DNA from 4 places in the Candidatus Thiodiazotropha sp. CDECU1 genome. Region 3 is predicted to be linked to each of the others. Evidence: predicted binding sites of a transcription regulator. Region 3 holds the regulator's gene; each other region holds the start of a gene.
The links. Region 3 encodes sigma-54, which starts transcription at its own class of promoters, with help from an activator protein. Its sites were predicted from a motif close to TGGCANGNTNCNTGCTT; they were not measured.
Positions count from the first base shown of each region.

Region 1: the regulator sigma-54 is predicted to act here: its motif matches at 3,000-3,016, upstream of R2K28_RS05860 (hydrogenase small subunit).
Region 2: the regulator sigma-54 is predicted to act here: its motif matches at 1,711-1,727, upstream of R2K28_RS09585 (formylmethanofuran dehydrogenase subunit B).
Region 4: the regulator sigma-54 is predicted to act here: its motif matches at 2,748-2,764, upstream of R2K28_RS05455 (PEP-CTERM sorting domain-containing protein).

Region 1 is NZ_OY734020.1:1,275,755-1,281,168, forward strand. It holds gene R2K28_RS05845 (BCAM0308 family protein) at 1-290, shown strand, start outside; gene R2K28_RS05850 (protein-L-isoaspartate(D-aspartate) O-methyltransferase) at 332-991, shown strand; gene R2K28_RS05855 (adenosylcobalamin-dependent ribonucleoside-diphosphate reductase) at 1,010-2,836, shown strand; gene R2K28_RS05860 (hydrogenase small subunit) at 3,086-4,165, shown strand; gene R2K28_RS05865 (nickel-dependent hydrogenase large subunit) at 4,162-5,414, shown strand, end outside.
Region 2 is NZ_OY734020.1:2,113,864-2,119,277, reverse strand. It holds gene R2K28_RS09595 (NAD(P)-dependent methylenetetrahydromethanopterin dehydrogenase) at 1-13, opposite strand, end outside; gene R2K28_RS09590 (beta-ribofuranosylaminobenzene 5'-phosphate synthase family protein) at 83-1,123, opposite strand; gene R2K28_RS09585 (formylmethanofuran dehydrogenase subunit B) at 1,783-3,093, shown strand; gene R2K28_RS09580 (formylmethanofuran dehydrogenase subunit A) at 3,093-4,760, shown strand; gene fhcD (formylmethanofuran--tetrahydromethanopterin N-formyltransferase) at 4,757-5,414, shown strand, end outside.
Region 3 is NZ_OY734020.1:4,118,810-4,124,223, reverse strand. It holds gene lptC (LPS export ABC transporter periplasmic protein LptC) at 1-355, shown strand, start outside; gene lptA (lipopolysaccharide transport periplasmic protein LptA) at 342-857, shown strand; gene lptB (LPS export ABC transporter ATP-binding protein) at 854-1,579, shown strand; gene R2K28_RS18845 (RNA polymerase factor sigma-54) at 1,773-3,260, shown strand; gene hpf (ribosome hibernation-promoting factor, HPF/YfiA family) at 3,432-3,752, shown strand; gene ptsN (PTS IIA-like nitrogen regulatory protein PtsN) at 3,782-4,249, shown strand; gene hprK (HPr(Ser) kinase/phosphatase) at 4,249-5,187, shown strand; gene rapZ (RNase adapter RapZ) at 5,198-5,414, shown strand, end outside.
Region 4 is NZ_OY734020.1:1,180,068-1,185,481, forward strand. It holds gene hscA (Fe-S protein assembly chaperone HscA) at 1-787, shown strand, start outside; gene fdx (ISC system 2Fe-2S type ferredoxin) at 796-1,134, shown strand; gene iscX (Fe-S cluster assembly protein IscX) at 1,156-1,350, shown strand; gene R2K28_RS05455 (PEP-CTERM sorting domain-containing protein) at 1,451-2,662, opposite strand; gene R2K28_RS05460 (ATP-binding protein) at 2,905-4,971, opposite strand; gene pdsR (proteobacterial dedicated sortase system response regulator) at 5,062-5,414, opposite strand, start outside.

The DNA.
Region 1 (5,414 bases), 1.6 Mb from region 3:
ATGACAGGGTGCCGGCCGGTTATCTCAAACTCAGTGGCGATTTTTTCACTCAGCATAGAAAGGAGATAATGCGGTTGATTCACAATCATGTAGAGAGGCAGAGAATCCAACATCCACTGCAGCGGATCATCGACACCAATGTCATGGAAACCGGTGAAATGGAGATCACATTCACTGAGTTTCATCTACCTAAGGGTGTCGGTGAGGCGGTCAAACACGCCTACCAGGGAGAGCTTCAGATTCACTATCCGGAGGAATCCGGGCAGGTGCGCGCCAGCTGGTCGCGCTAAAGGAGGCAGAGACAGCATTAGCTGGCCATTGGAGTGCAGTGATGTCAGATCAGCTTCAGATGGTTAGGGATATCGAACGGGAGGTGGCCTATACCCGGCGCATGATCGGCCGCACAGCCTTGCGCGATTCGGTCATGCATGCGATCCGTGATGTGCCCAGAGAGGCGTTTGTGCCGGAAACCGAGCGCCGCTTTGCCTATGACAACGGGCCACTGCCGATCGGTTGCGGACAGACCATCTCACAGCCCTATATCGTCGCCTTGATGACCGATCTTCTCGAGCTTGAAGCCGATGCCGTGGTGTTGGAGGTTGGCACCGGTTCCGGCTACCAGGCCGCCGTACTCTCCAGGGTGGCGAAGCGGGTATACACGGTGGAGATCATCGAAACCCTTGCCATGCGTGCCGCTGAGACACTGACGCATCTAGGTTACGACAATGTCTCCTGCCGCTGTGTCGATGGCTTCCATGGCTGGCCTGAACACGCCCCCTACGACGCCATCATGGTCACTGCCGCCGCATTGGAGATTCCACCTCCGCTGATCGATCAGCTGAAACCGGGTGGCCGACTGGTGATTCCGATTGGACACCCCTTTGACTACCAGCAGCTGATCCTGGTGGAGAAGAGCCTCTCGGGTGAGGTCAGTGAAAGGACGATCCTCGGGGTGGCATTCGTGCCGTTGACCCGCAGCGGACAGGCATAGCAGTGAGGGTTGACAGGTATGTTTCAAACTCCTTTTCATTCGGAGATTGCCCGTTTCATCTGGGACAGCAAGTATCGTTACCGTCAACAGGGCAGACCTGTCGACGATACCATTGACGATACTTGGCAGCGAGTGGTGCAAGGGGTTGCCGGTATCGAGCTGCAACAACAGGCTGCATGGCGCAGACGTTTTTTGAATATCCTGCAAGATTTCAGTTTTCTGCCCGGGGGACGAATCCTGGCGGGCACCGGTGTGGCCCATGATGTCACCCTTTTCAATTGCTTTGTGATGGGGCAGGTGGAGGATTCCCTAGAGGCTATCTTCCAGGCCCTTAAAGAGGGGGCATTGACCATGCAGCAGGGTGGTGGTGTCGGTTATGATTTTTCAAATCTGCTTCCACAGGGCTCACCGGCAAGGCGTGTCGGGGCTATCGCATCTGGGCCAGTCTCCGTTATGCGCATCTGGGATGCCATGTGTGACACGTTGATCTCCAGTGGGGCGCGACGGGGTGCGATGATGGCGAGCCTGCGCTGCGACCACCCCGATATCGAAGCTTTTATCGAGGCCAAGCGACAACCTGGAGAGTTGCGCCATTTTAATCTCTCGGTGCAGATCAGCGATCAATTTGTGGCCGCCGTGCATGGGGACGACGAGTGGCCCCTGATATTTCCGACCCAGGGACTGGCAGATAATGGCCTGGGTAGTGGTGACATCATTGAGCGTACCTGGAGCGACCCAAATTGCGCCGAGCCCTGCAGAGTTGTGCGCATTGTCAAGGCCCGTGAGCTTTGGGAGCGCCTCATGCGGGCAACCTATGAATATGCCGAGCCGGGGGTGTTGTTCATCGATACGATCAACCGGATGAACAATCTTGCCTACCGTGAGCAGATCACTACCACCAATCCCTGTGGCGAGGTTCCTCTACCGGCCTACGGCGCCTGCAATCTGGGTTGTGTGAATCTGACCCGCTTCATCAAGGCGCCGTTTCATGAATCTGCCAGCATTGATCTGGATGCAGTGGTGCATACCGTCACACAGGCGGTCCGATTCCTGGATAATGTTATCGACCTGTCAGGTTTTCCGTTGCAAACCCAACAGCAACAGGCCCAGGGTACAAGAAGGATCGGTCTGGGTATCACCGGTCTGGCAGACGCCCTGATCATGCTGGGCCTGCATTATGCAGAAGCGGTGGCCAGAGATATGGCGGCGAAGCTAATGGCAAGCATCTGCCATAGCGCATATCGGGCCTCCATTGAGTTGGCGAAAGAGAAGGGTGCCTTCCCCTATTTCCAAGCGGATGCCTATCTGCAGAGCCCATTCATTCGTACCTTACCCGATGATATACAGCAGGGTATTGCAAGGCATGGTATGCGCAACAGTCACCTGACCGCCGTAGCGCCAGCCGGTACGATCAGCCTGCTGGCGAACAATGTCAGCAGTGGCATCGAACCGGTGTTTGCATTCAATCACCGACGTAGGATCAGGCAGGTCTCGGGTCAATACCAGGAGTACGATTTGACCGACTATGCCTGGCAACTTTGGCGAGGCCTGCATCCGGGGGAGTCCATGCCCGACGCCTTTGTCGCCAGTGGTGGATTGTCACCCCGGGATCATCTGCGCATGCAGGGGGTGATCCAACCCTATGTGGACAGCGCCATCTCAAAGACCATCAACATCCCTTCGGACTATCCCTATGAAGCTTTCAAGTCACTCTATATAGAGGCCCATGACCTGGGTCTGAAGGGTTGTACGAGTTTCAGGCCTAATCCGGTCAGCGGGGAGATATTATCTAGCGCTGCCGAGGCCGCTCATCACTGTCCAGTCTTCGCCTGCGAAGCCGACTAGAATCGGTCTGTTTTTACCCTCATAGGATTTGAGCTACCCATCCACAAACCGGTAAGTAACTTTCCATCTGCCCTCTCAAGAGCAACTGGGAGCAGCCAGCCAATCCTTTCCCTGATTTTTTTGTGGGAAACTCAAGCGCCTGAAACATATAGAATTAATTACATGGCATAAGTGTTGCACTCCAGAGATTAAGCACGGCTATCAAGCCGACTTTTAAAACGGCTTTTATCGACCTGGAGGCACGGGATAATGACCGAGACTTTTTATGACGTGATGCGGCGTCAGGGAATCACACGTCGCAGTTTCCTGAAATTCTGCAGCCTAACGGCCTCTGCACTCGGGCTTGGTCCGGCGCTGGTGCCACGGATCGCGGAGGCGATGGAGAACAAACCCCGTATCCCGGTTCTCTGGCTGCATGGTCTGGAGTGTACCTGTTGTTCCGAGTCATTCATCCGCTCGGCACATCCGCTGGCGAAGGATGTCGTGTTGTCGATGATATCCCTCGATTACGACGACACCATCATGGCCGCTGCCGGTCACGAAGCGGAAGCGATCATCGAGGAGACCATCGAAAAGTATAGCGGTAACTACATCCTCGCAGTGGAGGGTAATCCGCCCCTGGATGAGGATGGTATGTACTGCATCATCGGTGGCAAACCCTTTGTCGATCAGTTGAAGATGACGGCCGAGCACTGCAAGGCGATCATCTCCTGGGGATCCTGCGCCTCATGGGGATGTGTGCAGGCGGCGCGCCCCAATCCGACCCGTGCAACGCCCGTGCATAAGGTGCCCGGCCTGGCCAACAAGCCGATTATCAAGGTACCCGGCTGCCCGCCTATCGCCGAGGTCATGACGGCTGTAGTGACCTATATCCTCACCTTTGAAAAATTTCCCGAGCTGGATCGCCAGGGCCGGCCCAAGATGTTCTACAGCCAACGCATCCATGACAAGTGTTATCGACGCCCCCACTTCGATGCGGGCCAGTTTGTGGAGGCCTGGGATGACGATTCCGCAAGGAAGGGCTACTGCCTCTACAAAATGGGTTGCAAGGGACCGACCACCTACAACGCCTGTTCGACCGTGCGCTGGAATGGCGGGCTCTCCTTCCCGATCCAGGCGGGTCATGGCTGTATCGGCTGTTCAGAGGATGGTTTCTGGGACAAGGGAAGCTTCTATCAGCACGTCACCGACACCCATCAGTTCGGGGTTGAGGCGAATGCGGACAAGGTTGGCCTGGCCACCGCCGGGATCGTCGGCGCCAGCGCCGCCGCCCATGCCGCTGTCACCGCCATCAAGAATGCACAGAAGAAAGGAGACCAGGATCAATGAGTACCAAGACCACTCCAAACGGCTATAACCTGGATGATTCCGGACAGCGTGTCGTCGTCGATCCGGTTACCCGCATCGAGGGCCATATGCGCTGCGAGGTGAATGTGGATGAGGAGAACATTATCCGCAATGCCGTCTCCACCGGTACCATGTGGCGCGGCCTCGAGGTGATTCTCAAGGGTCGCGATCCGCGGGACGCCTGGGCCTTCACCCAACGCATCTGTGGTGTCTGCACCGGTACCCACGCCTTGACGTCGGTAAGGGCGGTGGAGGATGCATTGAAGATCGAGATTCCGGAGAACGCCAACTCGATCCGCAATATCATGCAGCTGACCCTGCAGATTCACGACCACCTGGTCCATTTCTATCATCTGCACGCCCTGGATTGGGTTAATCCAGTGAATGCCCTGAAGGCGGATCCGAGAGCGACCTCGGAACTGCAGCAGAAGGTTTCACCGAAACACCCCAAGTCGTCTCCCGGCTATTTCCGCGATATTCAGAATCGCTTGAAGAAGTTCGTCGAGAGCGGTCAGCTTGGCCCATTTAAAAACGGCTACTGGACCAGTCCGGCCTATCTGCTGCCACCGGAGGCCGATCTGATGGCAGTGACCCACTATCTGGAGGCCCTCGATTTCCAGAAGGAGATCATGAAGATCCGCACCATCCTAGGGGGCAAGGATCCCCACCCCAACTGGTTGGTGGGTGGAGTGCCATGTCCGATCAACGTGGATGGTGTCGGTTCGGTGGGGGCTCTGAACATGGTCTCCCTCAACCAGATCTCCTCGATTATCGAGGCCTCGCGGGAGTTCGTGAAAAACGTCTATATCCCCGACATCCTGGCGGTGGGGCAGTTCTACAAGGGTTGGCTCTATGGCGGCGGTCTCTCCGGCACCAGTGTGCTGGCTTATGGTGACATTCCTGACCATGCCAACGACTACTCGCCGGGCAACCTGATGATGCCCAGTGGCGCCATTATCAACGGCAACCTGAAAGAGGTGCACGAGGTCGACCTGCGCAATCCTGAGGAGATCCAGGAGTTCGTGCCTCACTCCTGGTACAACTATCCGGACGGTGTCAAAGGCCTGCATCCCTGGGATGGCGTCACCGACGACAACTTCCAGCTCGGCCCCAATACCAAGGGGAGCAAGACCAACATCGAGCAGATCGACGAAAACGCCAAGTACTCCTGGATCAAGGCCCCGCGTTGGCGTGGTCATGCCATGGAGGTCGGTCCGTTGGCCCGCTACGT
Region 2 (5,414 bases), 2.0 Mb from region 3:
CATCGTAAGCCATGTTTACATCAAAGGGACTGGGATTCTTGGTTGCAGTCAACATGTGTAATAAAAAGGGTTTTTCCATCAACTAAACTCGCTTTTCTTGTCTTAATATTGTTGGTTGTTGTAACAAACTCACCGCTGCGCCCTGGTTACGAGCTGACACCAGCTGAGAATGGAATGAGGAGAATTTGCCGAAATGTTTTTTTAGGGCACGTTCAAGCTGCTGCGCCTGGTCAACGTCTTCCAGCAGTATAAAACCGGTTGGTCCCCAGGAGCTCTGACCAACACCGAGATGCCCCTTCTTGGTTGCCCACTCCAGGGCGGCAGAGATCACCGGGCTTGTATAGCGCCCACCCTGGGCCGGTGCGAAATGATCTCCCACTACCTGTTGAATCTCGCCGATGGCCGCCGTGACTGGCGATAACCGGCCTTCAAGAACCCCTGGCAATACCCGCATCAGAACCAACCGGCAGAGATGGGCAGCGGCCTGTTCCGGGAACTCGGGTAACTCGGAAAATGCGGCCACCTCATCTTTGCCGTGCAAACCCTGTCCGCGTCTATCTAGCAACAGCAGCATGCGCCACTTCTCGGGAAAGGGTAGCCTGACTGCAACCGGCGGCACCTCCTCCTCTCCACTGCGACCACAGTCGAGAATGAAACCGCCCTCATCAAAGGCACCGATGCCAATACCGGAACGATTGCCTCGATTCAGCGTTCTCGCAATGGCGGCACTGTTCTTGTCGCCTCCATAGAGGCGTTCAATAGCTGTACCCACCGCCAATGCCATTTGCGTACCCGAGCCCAATCCCACATGATCGGGTATCGCTTGTTGCAGACTGATATCGACGCCACCCTGTATGCCTTGCGCCGTTATGTACGACCTGGCATATTTCAGCGCCCGCTCTGCGCCAGGGCCTGTTGCTGTAATGGCGTCGCATCTCTCAGCACGCAGTCGGGTCGCAAGCGTGTCTATGGTCAGTCCTATGCTACCGAAGCGCCTGCCTAAGCCTCCATGAAGGTCGAGGAAGCCCAGATGCAGCCGTGCAGGCGCATTGACCTCTACGCTGAATCCAGCACTACTTGACTTCGATGAGTGTGTCATCTGGTTGTCTATGTGTTTTCGCATTATCATTCTACTGCAATTTACATGCCTGCCATCCCTGTCATGGCCGCTACAGACCTGTTTCACTGTCGTGTAAAGATCGAAGGTTAGCGCTTTAGGCTTTGATCAGTAGACAATCAAGCCTTGAAAACAGACAACTTTGTCACTGACAAGGAATATCCTGACGGCGTAGCCGCCTCATTTGTACCTGCCCCGCTCCCTTTAGCCGGTTCAAGCATCAACTATATATGCGCCTGACTTGAACCACTGTGTCACCTGCCCTGCCCCAGCAGTTAACAGTTGATACAGGACATCGATTGGAGCCAAAGAGTCTAATTCGTGCATGATGCTTTGGGCATCTATTAGCAACTTCTCACATGGGATTCAATGGATAACCGGAAGCAGCGCTGACTGAGCAGTTAATAATAGTCAGCCGGTTGCACTATCCCTATGCGACAGGTAACTGTCGTGATTTCAGCTACCCGAGATTTAGACTCTAAAATTGTGCCTTTCTATTAAACTGCCTTAGCGCTGGCATAGCCAGCACAAAGATGTGATTATCCTTACAGGTCACTTTCAAGGACAGATCCTCATCTGACTTTATTTTAGAGTGGCACGCTTTCTGCACTAACTCGTGAATCAATACATTCAAGCAGTACTCATTGCAGGGCCATCAACATAGCATGTGGAACAAAGAAATCGAACAGACAACGAGCGAGGTAACCTGTCCCGGTTGTGGATTAAGTTGCGATGATCTGAAAATCGAGCTGAGTAATGGACAGCTAAAGTCACTGCAAAACGGCTGTGAACTGGCGCGTAACTTTTACAACAGCGCCTTTAAATATACCGACTCGAATCCTATGATCGAGGGCAAGCCGGCCTCTTTGGATAAGGCGTTGGGATATGCCGTGGAGTTGCTACGGCATGCTCGCTCGCCACTCTTTGCGGGATTGGCCACCGACGTCAACGGCATGCGCAGCATGCTTGGACTGGCGGACCGCTGTGGCGCCACCCTGGACCACCTCAACGGCGATGCCATGTTTCGAAATGTGCGTATAGTTCAGGACAGTGGTTGGTTCACCACCACCTTCACCGAGGTGCGCAACCGGGCGGATTTGATTCTGTTGGTGGGAAGTCAATGCATCGATCGCTTTCCACGACTTGTCGAACGGGTGCTGCATCCTGATGAGAGCCTCTTTACTGAAACCGATCAGCGAAGAGTTGTGTTGCTCGGTCCCTGGAAGCAAGAGAGTCTGCCAGATGAGTTGGCGCAGTTGAATCCGACGCTTATAACAACAGAGATCGAGTCATTGTCGGACGTTATCGGACTGTTGCGAGGTCTTATCGCCGGCAGAGCGGTAAATCCGGATCGGCTTGGCCATGATCTGTCCGATGCATTGAGACAGCTTGGCAAGGATTTGCAGCAGGCAAACTACAGTGCCATCTGCTGGAGTGCGGCAGAGCTCGATATCCCCCATGCAGAACTGACCGTTCAGGGATTGGTGGATTTGGTAAAAGAACTCAATCTCAAGACACGTAGTGCCGCCCTGCCTCTGGCAGGCACCCAGGCGGATATCACTAGCAATCAGGTCTGCACCTGGCAGCTCGGATATCCCCTGCGTACCCGACTGCAGCGCGGTTACCCGGAGCACGATCCCCTGCTCAACCGCTGGCAGGGTCTGTTAGAGCGGGGCGAGAGCGACCTGTTGCTGTGGGTCTCCTCCCTGTCCCCCGAGGCTGTTCCACCGCCATCCGAGACAGCGACCGTGGTGCTTGGTCATGCAGGCATGGTATTCGAAAAACAACCCGCGATCTTCATCCCAGTAGGTGTGCCGGGTATCGACCACCAGGGACATTGGTATCGCAGTGACGGGGTCTGTTCACTGCCCCTGGGAAAGCTGAGAGAGATCGGTCTGCCCCCGGTCAACCTAATCGCTGACCGGCTCAAGGAACGGTTGCTACCCTCCGCCAGCGAGACTGAGGGGGCTGCCTGATGCTGATCAAACTTGAAGGAGGCAAGGTCTACGATCCCGCCAATGGCATTAATGGGGAGATCCGGGATATCTACATCGAAGATGGTGAGATCGTTGCTGCCCCGGACACTAGTGAAACCGTGCATCGAACCTACTCCCTGGATGGCAAGATCGTCATGGCCGGCGCCATCGACCTGCATACCCACATCGGTGGCGGCAAGGTCAATATCGCACGTACCATGCTGCCAGAGGATCAACGGGGCAGCGCCAGATTAAAGACCGACCTGACCCGCTCCGGCGGTGGTCATGCCATTCCATCCACGCTGGCGGCGGGTTACCGCTACGCGGAGATGGGTTATACCAGCTGTTTCGAACCCGCGGTACTCCCGGCCAATGCCCGTCAGGCCCACATGGAGATGGCCGATACACCAATGCTCGACACCGGCGGTTATGCCATGCTCGGCAATGATGATCTGTTGTTGCATCTGATGGCGGAAGGGGCCGAACAAGAGACCATCAATGACTATGTGGCCTGGACCCTGCATGCCGCTCAGTGCATCGGTATTAAGGTGGTCAATCCCGGTGGAATCAATGCCTTCAAGTTCAACCAGCGGGCCCTGGATGTGGACGACGCCCATCCCCACTACCGGATCACTCCGCGCGATATCGTGCGCACCCTGACTCGTGCCCTGAATGAACTTGGAGTACCCCATCCCCTGCACGTGCATGCCAGCAATCTGGGTGTACCCGGTAACTATCTCTCCACCCTCGCCACCATGCAGGCTGCCGAGGGCCTGCCGATCCACCTGACCCATATCCAGTTCCACAGCTATGGCGCAGAGGGAGACAAGAAGTTCTCCTCATCCGCGGCGGAGATCGCCGAGGCCGTCAACAATCAGTCCAATATATCCATCGATGTTGGCCAGATCATGTTCGGGCAGACGGTAACCGTTTCCGGCGACACCATGGCCCAACATGCAAACCATAGCCACGCTCATCCAAACAAATGGACCTGCATGGACATCGAATGCGACGCCGGTTGCGGTGTGGTGCCCTTTCGTTATCGTGACAAGAACTTCGTCAATGCCCTGCAGTGGGCGATCGGCCTTGAACTTTTTCTGATGGTGGATGATCCCTGGCGGATCTTTCTCACCACCGACCACCCCAACGGCGCCCCCTTCACCAGTTACCCGCATCTGATCCGGTTATTGATGGATCGCAGCTTCCGCAACGACCTGCTGGCGCAGATCAATCCCGAAGCCGCGGCCGCCAGCCACCTGGGCAGCCTGGAGCGGGAGTATTCCCTCTACGAGATCGCCATCATGACCCGGGCCGCACCGGCCAGGATCCTGGGCTTGAGTGATCGCGGCCACCTGGCGCCAGGCACCCTGGCGGATATCACCGTGTATCATCCCCATGATGATCAGGAGCAGATGTTCGAGCGACCGATGCTGGTTTTCAAACAGGGTCAGGTCGTGGTCGAGGAGGGGCGGATCACCCAACCCGTCAAAGGTACCACCCAGGTGGTAAGGCCCGAGTTCGACCGGGGCATCGAAAAGCTGATTGGACGCAGGTTTGAACGCTACCACAGCATTCGTCTGTCGAACTTCGTCATATCCGACGATGAGATGGCCGAGGGGATCGGCAGCCAGATCAATATCCACCCCTGTACGGGGGGACGCCCATGATCATCAATGGCACAGAGATCGAGGAGACCTTTGCCGAGGCCTTCGGCATGAGCGCCACCCGGGTCATCATCACGGCCATCAATCTCCACTGGGCGCGCATCGCGGGTGAAACCATGACTGGATTTGCCACTTCTGTAATCGGTTGTGGCGTGGAGGCGGGTATCGAAGCGGAGATAGCCCCGGACGCAACCCCCGATGGCCGCCCAGGGGTGAGTGTGTTGCTGTTCGGCATGTCAGGCAAGGCCCTGGCGAAGCAGTTGGAGACCCGGGTGGGTCAATGTGTGTTGACCTGCCCCACCACGGCCCTGTTCGCCGGCATCGAGGGCGAAAAACAGATTCCCCTGGGTAAGAACCTGCGCTTTTTTGGCGACGGTTATCAGATATCCAAGCAGATCGCCGGTACCCGTTACTGGCGGGTGCCGGTAATGGATGGCGAGTTTCTTTGTGAGGAGATGGTTGCCCGGGTACCCGCCGTGGGTGGAGGCAACTTCCTGGTGCTGGCTGAAACCCAGCACCAGGCACTGATCGCCTGTGAAAAGGCCATCGAGGCAATGCGGAAACTACCCAATGTAATCATGCCCTTTCCCGGGGGTATCGTGCGTTCCGGCTCCAAGGTGGGATCCAAATACAAGGCCTTGATGGCCTCCACCAACG
Region 3 (5,414 bases):
TGAACAAACCGGGATTACCAAACTGAAACAACCGACTCTCTGGCATTTCGATCAACAGGCTCCACCCTTGCAGATGCAGGCTCAGGATGGCCTGATCAAACGCAGTGAATCGACCCTGCATCTACCCGGTCGGGTGGTAATCGACAGACCAAGCAGTGCGGATTTGGCACCACTCCATATCATCACCCAGGATTTGACCCTGCACATTGATGAATCCTTTGCCACCACCGAAGCGCCGGTACGTATTGAAAGCGAGAATCAATGGATGACGGCAACGGGTATGCAGGCCTGGTTGAAAGGACCGATGCGACTCAAGCTGCTACATGAGGTGCGAGGCTATTATGAGATTCAATAGAGCAAAAGCCGGCATGGTCTATCTGATTTTGCTGCTATGCATAGCGCAACCGGGGCTTGCGCTGGAGAGTGACAAGGATCAACCCATGCAACTGGAGGCGGACAGCCTTTCCATCGATGAAGCGTCTGGGGTGGTGCTCTATGAGGGTAGTGTCGAAGTTACCCAGGGCAGTCTGAAAATTTGGGCCGAGCGACTCTGGGTGCATCGCCGCCAGGGTAAAACCGAGAAGGTTATCGGTGAAGGGAATCCTGTTCGCTTTCGCCAATTGATAGAGCAGGGGGGAGAAGAGGCGCGCGGCGAAGCCCGACGGGTGGAGATCAGCCTGGAGCACGATGAGTTACTGTTGATCGATGATGCGCTGCTTGAGCAGGGAAACAACCATTTTCGAAGCGACCGGATAATCTACAATCGCGGCAAGGCACTGGTAAGGGCGGGTACCAGCGCACAAGGCAAGCAGCGAGTACAGGTCGTCATTGAACCTGAACAGCAGTCAAAACCATGAGCCAGCTACAGGCCAAGGCGCTGCAGAAGCAGTATGGAAAGCGTAATGTGGTGGATGGTGTCTCACTCAGCGTGAACAGTGGTGAGGTGGTTGGGTTGTTGGGGCCGAATGGCGCGGGAAAGACCACCAGTTTCTATATGATCGTTGGCCTGATCCAGGCGGATAGTGGGGAGATACTCCTGGATGGAGAGGTATTGACCGATCAGGTGATGCATAAACGGGCACGCAGCGGTATCGGCTATCTGGCTCAGGAGCCATCGGTTTTTCGCCGCCTGAGTGTGGAGCAGAATATTCTTGCGATCCTGGAGACCCAGGAGCAGCTGGATGCCGCCAGACGCCGTGAGCTGTGTGACGAGCTGTTACTGGAGTTAGGTATCGGGCACTTGAGGGAAAGCCTGGCAATGAGCCTCTCCGGGGGTGAGCGCAGGCGTCTGGAGATTGCCAGGGCCCTCTCCATTCGGCCGCGCTTTATATTATTGGATGAACCCTTTGCCGGTGTCGATCCCATTGCGGTCATCGATATCAAGAAGATCATTCAGCACCTGAAGGCCCTGCAAATAGGCGTCCTGATTACGGATCATAATGTCAGAGAGACCCTGGATATCTGTGATCGGGCCTATATCATCAACAGCGGTCGCGTGTTGGCTGAGGGCTCCACGGGAGAGATACTTCAGAACGAGGAGGTTCGAAGTGTCTATCTCGGTGAGGATTTTTCCATGTAGCAGACTGAGGGGGCTTGGTTATCCTGTTGATTTTAAATGAATTACAGGATTAATCCTTGAATGGTTCGGGCATTGGGCAAGGTAATGCAGTGGGATTCAGCCAAGAAATATATTTTTCCTCTGCGGCGTTTTTTAGCTAGAATGAAATTAAAGACATACAAATAACATACCAGGTCCAAAGATAACATCTGCGATGAAGCAGGCCCTACAGCTCCGGCTCGGTCAACATCTAACCATGACACCTCAATTGCAGCAGGCAATACGCCTGCTGCAACTCTCCGCGCTCGACCTGAGTCAGGAGGTTCAGGAGGTGATGGAGACCAACCCCATGCTCGAAGTGGAAGAGGAGTTTGGTCAACAGAACACCACCAAGGAGGGGGAGGCCGCTGACAGCGGGGTGTCGGAGCAATCTGCGGCGGTTGATGCGAACAGCAACGACATCAACAACGAACGTGAAATTAAGACTGATGCGCCCCAAGCGACGGAGGAACTGCCGGTCGATAGCGAATGGAGCGATGTCTACGACAGTTATCAGCCCACTTCAAGCGGTGGTGGCGAGACGAACGATCACGACTATTTGATGCACAATAGTAGTGCCACAACCCTGCATGACCATCTGGTATGGCAGATGAACCTGACGCCTTTCTCACCCCAGGATATCGCAATCGCCACAAACATCATCGACGGCATCAATGAGGATGGCTATTACACCGGTGATCCGGAGGAGGTGCTGGAGTCGCTCAACGATGAAGAGGCCACCATTGAGGATATCAATGCGGTGTTGCACCGGATCCAGGCGTTCGACCCGCCTGGCGTGGGGGCCCAGGGCCCTCAGGACTGTCTCCTCATCCAGTTGAATCAACTACCCGAATCGACCGCCTATCGGCAGTTGGCAATCAAGCTTTGCAGGGACTATTTCAATCTTTTGACCGCGCAGGATCAAAATCAGATCATACGCAGGATGAAGATCAATCAGGATGAGCTTGTGGCGGTGATGCAGCTGATTCGTACACTTAATCCCCACCCGGGTTCACTGATTGCCAGCAGCGAGCCGGATTATGTCATACCCGATGTGTTCGTGAGCAAGCAAAACGGTCGCTGGATAGTCGAGCTGAATGGCGAGGTGACGCCAAAATTGCGGGTGAACACAGGTTATGCCAATTTGATCAGGCGCGCGGATCAGAGCGAAGACAACACCTTTCTGAAGAACCATTTACAGGAAGCTCGTTGGTTCATTAAGAGTTTGATGAGTAGAAACGAGACTATTTTACGCGTAGCGAGTAAAATCGTAGAGTATCAAAGGGGGTTTTTCGAACATGGAGAAGAGGCGATGAAGCCTCTGGTTTTGAGGGATATCGCTGAGGCGTTGGAAATGCACGAATCGACCATATCCCGTGTGACAACCCAGAAATACATGCATACACCCAGGGGGACACTGGAGTTCAAGTATTTCTTTTCCAGCCATGTCAGCACCAGTGCGGGAGGTGAGTGCTCGTCTACAGCGATTCGCGCGCTGATAAAGAAAATGATAGCCGCTGAGATTCCCAACAAGCCTCTCAGTGACAACAAGATTGCCGCTCTTTTGTCTGATCAGGGTATCGAAGTCGCCCGTCGGACAGTGGCAAAGTACCGAGAGTCGATGGGTATTCCTCCATCGAACGAACGTAAGCGTCTGATATAGGAGTTATTTGAGCGACGAATCGCAGGTTGTTAACAGCGATCCCTTTGCGGATGCAGCCAGGCACGAGGCTTATGCGGATTGCTGCACAGCATATACTGAAAGTACGATTGGTCCTCAATTAGTGACATCAGGCAGGGTGATGGGTAACCTCATCTAAGATAGGAGAAAATTATGCAAATTAGCGTGACCGGTCATCATGTGGATGTAACCGATGCCTTGAAAAGCTATGTAGACAATAAGTTTGAACGTCTTGAGCGCCATTTTGATAATGTGATCAATGTCCACGTTATCTTGAGCGTGGAGAAAATGAGGCAGAAGGCAGAAGCTACAATGCAAGTGAACGGTGCGAGTGTTTATGCGGACTCTGTACAGGAAGATATGTATGCAGCCATCGATCTGCTCACGGATAGACTCGATAGGCAGGTGTTGAAACACAAGGAGAAAATGAAAAGTCATCGCGCCGGTAGCGGCGTTAAGTATGCGTCTGAGTAATACGGGCTGATTGAACTGGCGAGGTCTCCATGTTTCCAAACGGCTATCTTGTGGAAGAACGGATCGGTTGCAAAGTGGAGGCTGCCAGCAAGAAGCGCGTATTGGAACAGCTCGGTCAGCGCTTGGCCGAGGCTGTTCCCGATCTCAATCAAGATCTGGTATTTGATGCGCTCCTCGAGCGTGAAAGGCTGGGTAGCACCGGTCTGGGCAAGGGTATCGCCCTGCCCCACGCCCGCATGCCGCAAATCACTGGAGCGCTTGCAGCGTTTATCCAGCTCCCCGAGGGAATCGATTTCGACGCAATCGATAATCAGCCGGTTGATCTTGCCTTTGCAATGTTGGTTCCGGAGGAGGCAACCGACGAACATCTGCAGCTTTTGGCCAAGTTGGCGCAGATGTTCGATGATGAGGAGTTCTGCACTGCCCTGAGGCAGGCGGCAAGCGCACATGATCTTTATGAACTGATCCAGCAACGGGAAGCTATAATCTCTGCTTAATGAAGCCAATCTATACCATTCGGGATCTCTATGATGAGTTGGCCAGCGAACTTTCGCTGACCTGGAATGGTGAGGGGGGAGACGCGGAGATTGTGGTGGATATCGAGCTGCAGCATGGAAGGCAGCCCGCTGGCCCCCTCAACTTGATCAGGCCCAATCAGATCCAGGTCATCGGGCCACCGGAAAGGAAACATCTGCTGAGTGAGGAAAAGGATGCCTATCATGAATACCTACAGGTTCTATTCAAGGCCTCACCGGCCGCGCTTATATTTACCGATGGTTTAAAACCACTTCAAGAGTGTGAGGGACAGGCCATGGATAGGAATGTCGCACTTTTCTATACCCCGCAATCCGATAATCAGGTGATAAAACGCCTGGTGGAACGCTTCAGCCAGCCGGTGGGTGAAAAGCTGCTGGTACATGGGGTCTATATGGAGGTCCTGGGCAGGGGAGTGCTGTTCAGCGGTGATCCGGCGATCGGTAAAAGCGAACTCGCACTGGCGCTCATTTCCCGCGGACATTGTCTAATTGCGGATGACGCAACGGAGCTCTATAAATCAGCCAGTAAAACACTCATCGGTCGTTGTCCGAAGGTTTTACAGGATTTTCTGGAAGTGCGTGGACTGGGCATGATCAATATCCGCGCCATGTTCGGTAACAGCGCCATCAAACCCAATAAAGAGTTGCACTTGATCATTGATCTGCTGCATTTCGATGACAAGAAACTACATGATATGGATCGTCTCGAAGGCTGTCATTCAACAAGAACCTTGCTCGGGGTTGAAATCCCGATGACAAGCCTGCCGGTTGCCGCCGGTCGTAACCTGGCTATCCTGGTTGAAACCGCTGTGCGCCAGCATATGCTGATGCTCGATGGCTATAATGCCACTCAGGATTTCATTGAACGACAACAGATCTATATCGATCAGGATGAATAAAGCAGCCGACATGTCTGATTGGTTCAAATTGCAAATCGTCAGCGGAATGTCGGGATCGGGCAAGACAATAGCCCTGCATACGCTGGAAGATATGGGCTATTACTGTATCGATAATCTGCCGATTTCCCTGTTGGTCTCTGTGGCCGATCATCTGATAAATGAACCGGAGGCGATCTTCCGCAAGACCGCGGTGGGCATAGATGCCCGCAGCCAATCCAGTCAGTTAT
Region 4 (5,414 bases), 1.5 Mb from region 3:
GGTGGAGATCGATCCCGACCGGGTGGTCGCTGTTGGTGCCGCGATTCAGGCCGATATTCTGGCCGGCAACAAGCCGGATGATGAGATGCTGCTGCTGGATGTCATCCCGCTCTCTCTCGGTATAGAGACCATGGGTGGTTTGACTGAGAAGTTGATCGGCCGAAATACCACCATACCGGTGGCAAGGGCCCAGGAGTTCACCACCTTCAAGGATGGCCAGACCGCGATGGCGATCCATGTTGTGCAGGGGGAGCGGGAGTTGGTCACCGATTGCCGTTCACTGGCTCGCTTTGAATTGCGCGGTATACCGCCAATGGTGGCTGGCGCGGCACGGATTCGTGTTACATTTGCTGTCGATGCGGATGGCCTGTTGAACGTCAGCGCAGTGGAACAGAGCAGTGCAGTGCAGGCCAGTATAGAGGTCAAGCCATCATACGGATTGACCGACAGTGAGATCGAAACCATGCTGCGTGACTCGATCGAACATGCTGGTGAAGATAAGCAGCTGCGAAGTCTTCGTGAGCAGCAGGTTGAGGCGGATAGGACGATTGAGGCATTGGAGGCGGCCTTGGCCGAGGATGGCGACCGGCTACTCAACTCTGATGAACGCCAACAGGTGGAACAGGCACTTGGGGCATTGAAATCGGTGGCACGAGCGGATCAACAAAAGGTTATCAAAGAGGCCATGGAGCAGCTCGAAAGTGCCTGTGGATTTTATGTAGAACGACGCATGAATCAGAGTATTCAACAGGCCATGTCAGGGCACAAGGTCGATGAATTCGAATAGGTGGTAGTATGACGCGTATTATATTTTTACCCCATGAAGAGATCTGCCCGGAAGGCATGGTCATAGACGCGGAACCGGGTACCACCATTTGCGATGCAGCACTGCAGAACGGCATCGAGATAGAGCATGCCTGTGAGAAGTCCTGCGCCTGTACCACTTGCCATGTGATCATTCGCGAGGGATTCGATTCCCTGGATGAGGCGGAAGAGACGGAGGAAGATATGCTGGATAAGGCCTGGGGACTCGAACCGGAATCCCGTCTCAGTTGTCAGGCGGTGGTCGGTGATGAAGATATGGTGATCGAGATACCCAAATACACCATCAATATGGTGGCGGAAAATCATTGAGCAGAGGAGGGAGTCATGGGTTTGAAGTGGACCGATAGTCTGGATATCGCCATAGAGCTGGATGAGAAGCACCCTGATATTGATCCGAGCTATCTGAATTTCGTCGATCTACGCGACTGGGTTATCGCCCTGGATGATTTTGATGACGATCCTCACCATTCGGGTGAAAAGATACTTGAAGCCATTCAGGCAGCATGGATCGAAGAGCGTGAATGAGTGCGAATCCCTTCGGCAGCGCGCTTATGTGGGACCTGCAGTCAACGCCCGTCTGATTCAAGCTTAGAGCGCTGTTCCTGTCGTTTGAGTTTGAAGAGTCTTAAACCCTGTTACGCTTGATGAGCCCCATTCCGGTGACCCCTATCATTAAGAGCAGCAGGGTTCCAGGTTCCGGGACGTTGAAGTTTTCCCGGTTGATGAGATTCAATGTACCCTGTGGTGCAAATTCGTTGTAAGCCAGCGTTACAGATGTCTCAATCCAACTGCCATCTAAAAGATACCCCGTCAGAAGGTCGTTGTTGAGTTCCAGATCCCAGCCGTAGACATCAACAACTGCATTATTAAATATGCCAAAGCCGTTGCCGCTGTTGTTGTATCCAAACAGCCCGCCGGTTATATCGAAATGACCAAAACCGGTGAGATGCAATAACCATCCATCATCAATCAGTCCGGCGCCTGCATCGAAGTAACCCCCTGATATGGTCGAATTGGTATTGCCGCTGTCATGGCTATAGCGAGTGGTTATTGCATTACCACCATACATGCCCCCGTCACCACCAAGAAGGCCGCCGCCTGATATATCGAGATTTAGCCCCTGTTGAGAAGTGACAGCGTCCCCTCCTGTTACGCCGCTTCCTCCAATGATTGTGCCGCCTGATATAGTGCCGGAAATAGTGCCGAAAGTTGTAACGCCATGACCACCAAGATTGATGCCGTTCCCTCCTTGGATGGTACCACCGGATATATCCAAACCAACGACTTCGATCCAACCGTCGATCCCGTTGCCACCAGATTGTCCACCCTCTCCACCAATAACCTCGCCGCCCTGTATAGAGGCGATTTGTGCGCCGGATGATGTGTTATCTATGCCATTGCCACCATTCGTAGCGTTGTCTGCGCCGATGAGTCGGGCATTGTCAGCAACCTCTACCCGTCTCGCACCGGAAACGGCACCTTGGCCATGACCGCTTGCCCTTTCACCCTGGCCAAGGATCTGTGTATTGTCATTGGCTATGACAGCATCTTCCTCGTTACTCCATGCCTGATAGTCGATACCTCCAATTACAGAGGCATTCCCGGTTAGCGTGATTGTCGATGCGCCCCCGGAACTGCTGTAGATTGCAGTTTGGGTTGCTGGGGTGATAATGGCACCCCCTTGGGTGATATGAAGATCGGAACCATTCTCTAAACGTACGTCTTCAAAAATTGAACTGTTGATTAGGTGGGTATTGCTATCGCTAAAAATAACTGTTGCGTGGGTTTGGGCTGATAGTGATCCAAGAAATGCAATAGCAAGCCATTTGAGTTTCATCCGAACTGCTCCTTAAATACGTTCAGACTGGAGTCTGATCCGTTCAATACCATTGTAATGTTTTTGTGGAAAAATCATTTAATTCATACAATATTTATGCCACAGCTCAGTAACAATTTAATATCAGTGGTTTAGAATAATTGATGAAATCAGTTGGTTTTTTTTGTGTAAGATTATCCGACAGTTTCTCACCTGATCTCTCGTTTTACAGACCGCGGCCGGTAACTAGTCACTGGTGAAGGCTAGGTTGTATACGGAAGGACAAGGGTAAAACAAACACCATTAGATTCATTTCTAATCCGCACCTCTCCAAGATGGAATTCGGCTATCAGACGAACCAAATAGAGTCCAATACCGAGGTGTATTTGGTTGTCGTCGTCTTTCCTTCTCGATTTCATGCTGTGAAATAGCATTGGAATATCATTTTCAGGTATCTGTGGGCCTTGATTCCTGACCCCGATCTTGAGCAGCTTGCTGTGCTTCGCATCCATTGAAATTGTTATCGGGGTGTTCGGTTGGTGAAAGTCGACAGCATTACTGATCAGTTTGTCCAGGGCTTGGTTGATGAGGTCGGGAGAGATATGGATCCAAACCGATTTGGCCTCCAGGCGACATTCGAAATCGACATGCGGATAGGTAATGGCGTAACCGTCACACAAGGACTTGCAAAATGCAGCGGCATCGACATTTTCTTTCTCACTGTTCTGTAGTGATTGTTCAAGCCGAGTGGCCTCGCGAATGCGCGTGAGAATTAAATTGAGTCTTCTTGTGCCATCGAGTGCTCTTCTGATATAGGTTGATTGCTGCTTGGAATCGCTATCTACCAGGATGTTCTCCAATGAGGTCTGTACCATTGTCAATGGTGTACGGAATTCATGCGTGAGTCTCGAGGCCATGGACTCAAGATAACCGGTATATTCGATAGAACGTTTCAGTACCGCACCGAAGCTCCGATCAAGTTCTCCCAATTCGTCTTTATCCTTCCCCGCCTGCACCTCTTCGATGATTCTGCCGTCAGGGCTGACCACCCGGTTATATTTAATACTGAGCTGAGTGATGCGACGGGTCAGTGACGAGGCGAACAGGAGTAGTGTGCCTCCTGTAATGATGAACAGCATCAGACTTATGAGGAAAAGTCGTTCAAGGGCACTTTGTTGTAACAGTAGTATCTCTTGTGTACTCTGCTCAACAACCACTGAACCTACTATGTTATCTTCAATCTTAATCGGCTGAGCTGCTGATATAATCATTCTCTTGGAATCGGTTATTCTATATCGATAGATCGCTCCTTTGCCCGAGAGTGATCGACGAACTTCAGGCCCGTCCAATTGTCCCATGTCATTCCTGGCGTCTCTCCCTGCCTCCTCTGGTGAAGGTGTTAATAGTGATATGAAACGACTTAGCAGGGTGTGGTTCGGTTTAACGAAGGGTTGGATCGACCCGTGCCGCCCTATAACCTGACGCTGCCTGTTTAGAATCGTATATCGATGTCTTTGCTCATCGAGACCATATAAAAGTCTGTCAACCTGCATATTGGGCATGACGAGTCGAGATAGAGTGCGATTACTGTTCCAGCCTGAAGTTGAGGCAATTCCTACCGGTTTCGCTTGCAACATGTCGATATCGACTGCTGCCAGGGAGAGTTGTCCGGCAGTCAGTGAGCGGGGTATTTGCAGTTCTACCCGGTAACCATGCGCAGTCTCTTGCCACTCCCCCTGAATAGCTGTCTGTTGACGATTGCTTTCATGCTCGACCACATTTATCCAACCTGGTGCAGGGGTGCCGAGTCGATATTTTCTGCTTTTACCGGATGGGCCAGGGAGAGCCAATATTAAATGATCTCCATCACTCAAGATGCGTTCAGATTGTGGATAGACCAGGATCTGATCCTCGACCTCGATCAATAGATAGATAGAGTCCCCGTGAAATCCTGCAAGCCAATCGAGTGTGATTGCATCGGGATCTGTTGCATTGGCCTTGAATTGGCGGGATTGAGGTTTCAGTTTGAGCCACTCTTCAGCATAGCCATCGATATCTGGGGGGCTGGTAAGTGGGTGGACATACAGGGTTGGGTTTTGAGTTGTCTCATCAGCAGTCGGAACATCCAATGAGCTGATGTTCGTGGCAAGCATATTGGCTACTATATCAGCCCTATTAAGCAGTAGGGTCTCCTGCGCCTGACGCAGCGATGCCTCCATCTCTGATAGATATTGATAGCCTGCCCAAGGAATCAGAATCAGGCTGAATGACGCAAGTAACAGTTTAAAACGCAGTGTCTGGGTGAAATGCAGTTTCGTCTTATCAGGCATTAGGCTACTGTTTTCATGTCACGATTGGCCAGGCTATATTTCTTTTACGGTGGTTTCCAATTCGTTATTGGCAATGATCGGGTGCTGGTGTTAAAGCGTCCAGCGGTAACCAGCGCCATAGACCGATTCAATATGGCTGAATTCGCCGTCTAGTTGTAGGAATTTCTTCCGCATACGTTTGATGTGGGTAGTGATACTGGCGCTATCCACATAGATATGTGCCTCCTCCATTAGTTGGTCCCGGCTTCTAACATGACCTGGGTGACGGACCAGGGCATACAGCATCCAGAACTCGGTGACAGTGAGGTTGACCGGGCTCTGTTTCCAGTGGGTCGTGAGCCGGTCAAGGTCAAGCTGAAGATCCCCCCTAATCAGTTGCGATTCATTCGGTTGGTCCTGTTGCATGGCATCGACACGGCGAAACAGTGCGCCTATTCGTGCTA